Linked DNA regions of Cecembia calidifontis. The protein of the gene in region 2 interacts with the protein of the main gene of each other region in a pairwise test. Links are inferred from orthologs where the notes say so. Each region holds a gene or a part of one and is shown on either strand. Other genes may lie near its edges.

What was found. Proteins that work in one complex are often made in the same cells at the same time.
Region 1: the proteins of BC751_RS17930 (region 2) and secA interact in binary tests that used the Escherichia coli proteins (3 or more experiments, as listed by UniProt). The link is inferred for Cecembia calidifontis from one-to-one orthologs.

What each region holds. Positions count from the first base shown.
Region 1 is NZ_SGXG01000001.1:1,133,358-1,137,346, reverse strand. What follows is about bases 1-3,914. They hold secA (preprotein translocase subunit SecA), read right to left. Parts: upstream 3,582-3,914; coding sequence 201-3,581; downstream 1-200. Other genes in these bases: dapF (diaminopimelate epimerase), read right to left, coding at 3,695-3,914; BC751_RS04875 (hypothetical protein), read right to left, coding at 1-190. In the rest of the region: more of dapF, read right to left, coding at 3,915-3,989. UniProt on the Escherichia coli protein: Required for protein export, interacts with the SecYEG preprotein conducting channel.
Region 2 is NZ_SGXG01000001.1:4,166,845-4,169,845, reverse strand. Bases 31-2,956 are described here. They hold BC751_RS17930 (alkaline phosphatase), read right to left. Parts: upstream 2,231-2,956; coding sequence 830-2,230; downstream 31-829. Other genes in these bases: BC751_RS17920 (DoxX family protein), read left to right, coding at 2,745-2,956; BC751_RS17925 (alkyl hydroperoxide reductase), read left to right, coding at 2,365-2,748; BC751_RS17935 (DUF983 domain-containing protein), read left to right, coding at 364-768. Outside these bases: BC751_RS17940 (hypothetical protein), read right to left, coding at 1-11; more of BC751_RS17920, read left to right, coding at 2,957-3,001.

The DNA.
Region 1 (3,989 bases), 3.0 Mb from region 2 along the record:
GACTCTCCCCAGATGCAGAAGCATCCTGTTTATTGGCCTGTTCTGCTAAATCAGGGAATGTAATGAGGGTTTCACTGAGATCTTCCCGGTAATTGGCAAAAGCCTCTGCTCCACTTCCTGTTTTTTTCACCGTAGCACAGGAACCCAACACAAATACCAAGACAAAGCTGCCCAGTAATGACCTTTTCATTATCTCTAGATTAATTTTCAATGATCACACATTTTCCTGATTCCACATCCTGCTGGACACTTTTATATTTAACGTCTTTGAGAAGTTTACCATCTGCATATTGCACAGAGACTTTATCGTTTCGACCATAAGTCTTTTCTGATTTGCGGGGTGCTACGACTTGTGGGGATGCAGTTCTGTTGGCTACTGCAGCTGCCGCTTGCCTACCTGCACCTGGATTCAGTGAGCTTCCCACTTCTTCTTTGGATGCTTTCACATTATTCTCTTCCCGTCTTGGAGCCTGCGCAGCCCTTACCTGACTTGGATCTTGGGTGGGCAATTCAGCTTTTGCCAAGAAAGAAATGGTATCCTCATTCAACTTGCCGATAAAGCGTTTGAACATCTCAAAAGCCTCGAATTTGTAAATCAATAAAGGATCTTTTTGTTCATAGACCGCATTCTGCACAGATTGCTTCAGGTCATCCATATCCCTTAGGTGCTCTTTCCAGTTTTGGTCAATTATGGCCAAGGTCACATTTTTCTCGATGGCACGGATCAGATCACGTCCTTCATTTTTGACTGTAGATTCCAAATTGATCACCACTCCGATCTGTTTGATGCCGTCTGTGATAGGAACCATGATTTCTTTTACAGTTGCACCTCGCTGGGCATAAACATCTTTTAATATCGGAAGTGCTTTGGAAATGATACGCTCATTTTTACTTACATAGTTCTTATAAGCTGCATCAAAGAGTTCCTGAGTCAGCACTTTGGCATCTTTGCTCTTGATGTCATCTTCTGTAAACTGGTGATCAATACCCAAAGAACTGTAGATATTCATCCTCAGGTTGTCCATGTCCCCTGTGGATTTTGCCATCTCGATAATGCTTTCACAGACATCATACATGACATTCAGGATATCCAGTTCTAAGCGTTCTCCAAGAAGGGCATTTCTACGTCTTTTGTAAACCACCTCTCTTTGGGAGTTCATTACATCATCATATTCCAAAAGCCGCTTCCTGACCCCGAAGTTGTTCTCCTCTACCTTTCTTTGTGCACGTTCAATGGATTTGGTAATCATGGAGTGCTGAATCACCTCTCCCTCTTCCAGACCCATCCTGTCCATGAGTTTGGCAATCCTGTCGGAACCAAACAATCTCATCAGATTGTCTTCCAGAGAAACAAAAAACTGAGAGGAACCGACATCCCCTTGACGTCCTGCACGACCCCTCAACTGTCTGTCCACCCTTCTGGATTCATGGCGCTCTGTACCAATGATTGCCAAACCACCTGCTGCCCTGGATTCAGGAGTCAACTTGATGTCGGTACCCCTACCCGCCATGTTTGTGGCGATGGTCACGGTCCCCGGCTTACCGGCTTCCGCTACTATTTCAGCTTCGCGGGCGTGCTGCTTGGCATTCAACACTTGGTGTTTGATCTTGCGGATGGTCAGCATCCTGCTGAGTACTTCAGAAATTTCCACAGAAGTGGTACCCACCAAGACAGGCCTACCTGCATTGGTCAACTCAACAATTTCATCGGCTACCGCATTGAATTTCTCCCGGACGGTTTTATATACTTTGTCTTCCCTGTCTTCTCTGATGATTGGTTTATTGGTAGGAATAACAACCACATCCAATTTGTAAATCTGCCAAAACTCTCCCGCCTCAGTTTCTGCTGTACCGGTCATACCGGCCAGTTTGTGGTACATCCTGAAATAATTCTGCAAGGTGATCGTAGCATAAGTCTGGGTAGCATCCTCCACCTTAACATTCTCCTTGGCTTCGATTGCTTGGTGCAAACCGTCGGAATATCTTCTTCCTTCCATGACTCGGCCAGTCTGCTCGTCTACGATTTTCACCTTTCCATCTACGATGATGTACTCCGTGTCTTTCTCAAACATACAGTAGGCCTTCAACAACTGATTGACCGTATGGATCCTTTGGGCTTTTACCCCATAATCCTTGATGATTTCTTCCTTACGGATCAGTTTTTCCTTGTCATCCAGATCCGGATTTTTTTCCATTTCGGCTATGGCCATACCGATATCCGGAAGGATAAAGAAATTGGGATCCTCATTCTTCTGCGTTATGGCTTCAATACCTCTGTCCGTCAGTTCTACGGAATTGGTTTTTTCATCAATTGTAAACAACAAAGGCTCATCTGCCTCAGGCATCATGCGTTTGTTGTCCTGCAGGTAATAATTTTCAGTCTTTTGAAGGATAACCCTGATTCCTGGTTCTGAAAGGTATTTGATCAATGGTTTATATTTAGGGATACCCCTATAAGCCCTGAACAAGGCCAATCCCCCTTCTTTTTCATTGCCTTCAGCAATCAGCTTTTTGGCAGTGTTAAGGTATCCCTGTACCAATTTCCTTTGTTCTTCCACCAAGGTAGCTACCCGGGGTTTCATTTCCATGAACTCATGCTGATCCCCTCTTGGTACTGGACCTGAAATGATCAAAGGCGTTCTGGCATCATCGATCAAAACAGAGTCCACCTCATCGATCATGGCAAAATGGTGCTTGCCCTGTACCAGGTCGCCCGCATCTCTCGCCATATTATCCCTGAGGTAATCAAAGCCAAATTCATTATTGGTACCATAAATGATGTCACAAGCATAGGCCCTTCTCCTTTGGTCGGAGTTGGGCGGATATTTGTCAATACAATCTACCTTCAATCCATGGAATTCAAAAAGCGGTGCATTCCACTCGGAGTCCCTTTTGGCCAGGTAATCATTGACGGTAACTACATGAACCCCTCTTCCGGAAAGCGCATTGAGGTAGGCAGGAAGGGTGGAAACCAAGGTTTTTCCCTCACCGGTGGCCATTTCAGCAATTTTACCTTTGTGGAGTACCATACCACCGATCAACTGCACGTCATAGTGGACCATGTCCCATACCACTTCGCTTCCAGCAGCCATCCAACGGTTGTGCCAAATGGCTTTATCACCTTGTATTTCAACATTGGATTTTTTGGCAGCCAGCTCCTTGTCCCAAAGGGTGGCAGTAACTTCCAATTTTCCATTTTCCTTAAATCTTCTGGCGGTTTCCTTTACAATTGCAAAGGCTTCCACCATTACTTTTTCGAGGACAACTTCCAATGCCGCATCTCTTGTCTTTTCGGTTTTATCGATCTCATTGAAAAGGGCGTCTTTTTCATGTACCTTTTCCGGATCGAGGGCATTGATCTGATCTCTAATAGAAGCGATCTTATCATCAAAGGATTTCAGGTCGGCATTGATGATGGATTTGATTTCCTCGGTTTTTGCTCTCAGTTGATCGTCGCTAAGGCTTTTTAACTTATTGAAAGCCTCATTGATCAACGCTACTTTAGGCGATAATTCCTTTATATCTCTATCGGACTTTGTTCCGAATATTTTGGCCAGTCCTTTGGCTAGAATTTCTAACATAACTTTAGTACGGTAAATAGGGCCTTAAAATTACGCCCTTTTTGTTAATTATAGTAATTGAACGGAAGATATGACAGATAGTACTAGGTTTTATCCGGCAATCCTCCCTTTTTTTAAATCTCTACTTTCATATTTCCTCTGAAAACCTGTTCTGCAGGTCCGATCAACAGGATATTTTGGAAACTGCCATCTGCATTTTCTGAAAACCTCACTTTAAGCTTTCCTCCAGGGGTTTTTATTTTAACTTCATGCAACTCATTCTGATAGCCAAATACCAAAGCACAGGCTGTCACTCCCGTGCCACAGGACAAGGTTTCGTCCTCCACACCACGCTCATAAGTGCGTACATGGATTTCATCCGGGCCGATAGGTGTCACAAAATTCACATTGGTACCTTTGGGGGCATAA
Region 2 (3,001 bases):
GTAGAATCCATTACCGAAGCATGATAAAAATTTGCTGTGAGATTGATAAAGTTGAACAGCAAAGTGAATATTACAAGCCTTGAAAGTATACTTCTTTTCAGTCTTACCAACATGATCCAAAATTATACAAATTTTGGTGATTTATTTATGCTGGCCTGGTTTCTATGACTAAACAAATGATAAAAATTAGGGGGCTTCTTTTATGTAAAATTGGTTTTCGACATGGTTTAAATTAGAGAAAAATGCGGTTTTTCCCTTCCCAAAAGTTCAAAAAAAGAAAGAACAATTGGGTCTTCAATAGTGATTTTGATCACTAATTAGATAAAAATTATCCGTATTTTAGCGTATTGTTTGTTGAAAAGTATGAAGAACAAAAGTTTAGGGGCAGCTATGCTCCAAGGTAAGTGTCCACGGTGCCGAGAAGGAAGCATATTCCCTACAGGGATATTTAGCTACAGGAAACTGACAGAAGTAAACCATAAATGTCCCAATTGCAATGCTGTGCTGACCCCGGAACCTGATTTTTTTTATGGAGCGATGTACATTTCTTACGCGTTTTCAGTTGCCTTGATGGTTACAGTTTTTACTGCAATCAATGTTTTGGTAGATCACGCGCCATTATCGACCTATTTGATTACTATCATCATCAGTAATGCCTTGCTTTTGCCTCTTATGTTGAGGTATTCGAAAGTATTATACCTTTACTGGCTTGGGAAACTGAAATATGATCCCGAAAAGGTAAAGTCTAGTCAAAATGGAATCAGGTAGCATGATTGCTACCTGATTCTTTTAAAGGTAAAATCTATTATATTTTGTTGCCGACCAATATTTAGACAAAAAGCCCCCTCTCAGCTCCACAAGCCTCCAACATGAAATTATGCAATTCAAAATTGCGGACAAAACCGGTCAATTTTTCACTTCCAGGTCCAAACATGGCCAATTCTACATGGTCAGCAGAATGGTTGGTTCCTGCCCATTGTACAGAGGTATAAACTGACTGCATTCTTGCCAATTGATGAAACGGAAGATTGGCAGGGTTATAAAGTCCATCAGCTCCTACTTTGTAAGATTCCAAAATAACTTCAGCTTCTTCTTTTTTTAGGGGTATTTGTTGGTATTCCATAAAAATCTCCCTGACTTTTTCTGCACTAAAATCAGGATTGATCTGGTTTAAAATCCATTCATTGGAAGCTTTGGTTTCATAGAGGCGCTCAAAATTTTTATTTGCCTGATTTCCGTAAAAGAGACCAGGGTTGGAATTACCATGGTCAGTAGTAATTATGACCAGGGTGTCTTTATTATTTTGGGCAAAATCCATGGCCACTTTGACAGACTCGTCGAAATCCAACTGGTCATAGAGTAGGGCGGGGGCATCATTCCCATGTGCAGCCCAGTCCACTTTGCCTCCTTCTACCTGCATGACAAACCCATTAGGGTTTTTGCTCAATAGCTCTATTGCCTTTTGGGTCATTTCCGCCAAAGAGGGAACGGTTTGCCTTAAATTGGCATCATTGATCCGGTCGATGGCATAGGGTAGACCTTCCTCGGCAAAAATTCCCATGATGGGTTTGTCGCCTTTAGTTTTCTTTAATTCTTCTGAATTCCTAACCAAATCAAACCCCGTTTGTCTATAAGCTTCAAAAAGATCCCTTTGGTCTGCTCTTTTTTCAGGGCTGAAATAATTGGCACCTCCACCTAGCATGACGTCAAATCTCAACTTCAAATAGTCTTCCGCAATCTCAGGCATGGCATTTCTACTGCCATTATTAACACAAAAGGAAGCGGGAGTAGCATGTGTGATCTGAACACTCGTCACGCATCCGACTGCTTTGCCCATGGACTTGAATTTTTGCAATATCGGGACAGGACGTTCTCCCTTGGGTCCAATATTGAGCGCGCCATTTCTAACCCTCATGCCTCCACCCCAGGCAGATCCTGCTGCTGCCGAATCAGTAATGAATGAATTGGCGGAAGCAGTATCCATCAGTGCCCTTTTTACCATATTGGTTTCATAGAGATTGATCCATGTAGAGGGTTTCCCATATTTGTGCCGCATGAGGATATCAGCCATATTCATTGTCCCTGAACTCATTCCGTCACTGACCAAAAAGATGATATTTTTGGCAACACCGATATTTTTTTGATGAGTAGCCAATGCTGGATATGAGCCAAATGCTCCCAATCCTAAGGTTGTCAATAACCCATTTTTAAAGAAATCCCGTCTTTTCATATTTATTTTGTTGTAGTTGCTTGAAATAAGATGCCCAATTTAAGGGCTTCAATTTCTTCAAAGTTAAAATAAGGATTAGCATATTGTTACCAATTCATTATTAAACCAATGGTTGCAAAAGGTGTTATACTGGCATGAAATTAACACTAAGGTTGGCAGCGATCTATAATTTGTTATGGGGTGCATGGGTGGTGCTTTTCCCTCAGCAATTCTTTTTCTTGACAGGCATGGACCCTATCAATCACCCCATGGTTTGGCAGGGCATGGGCATGGTCATAGGGGTTTATGGTTTGGGATATTGGTGGGCAAGTTTTGATCCACTAAAGCATTGGCCCATTGTTGCTGTTGGTTTCTTGGGGAAAATATTTGGACCAATTGGCTTTCTTTACAATTACCTTATGGGAAATGTACCCCTAAGTTTTGCTTATACCCTCATAAGCAATGATCTGATATGGTGGATTCCTTTTTTTATTATTTTAAAAAATGTTCATTGTCAGACCAAATGGGCACTAAAATGAAAAAAAATCTATTGAAATTGGTTTTAGCGGTATTCTTTATAGTGGCAGGGATAAATCACTTTATCAATCCACAGTTCTATTATCCCTTGATTCCTGATTACCTTCCTTTCCATGGTTTCATCAATTATTCTTCTGGCATTTTGGAAATAATCTTGGGTGCTGGGCTCATATTTACAAAAACCTCAGCCTGGGGAATTATTATTTTGTTGGTTTTATTCATTCCCTCTCATGTATATTTCGTACAAATTGGGAG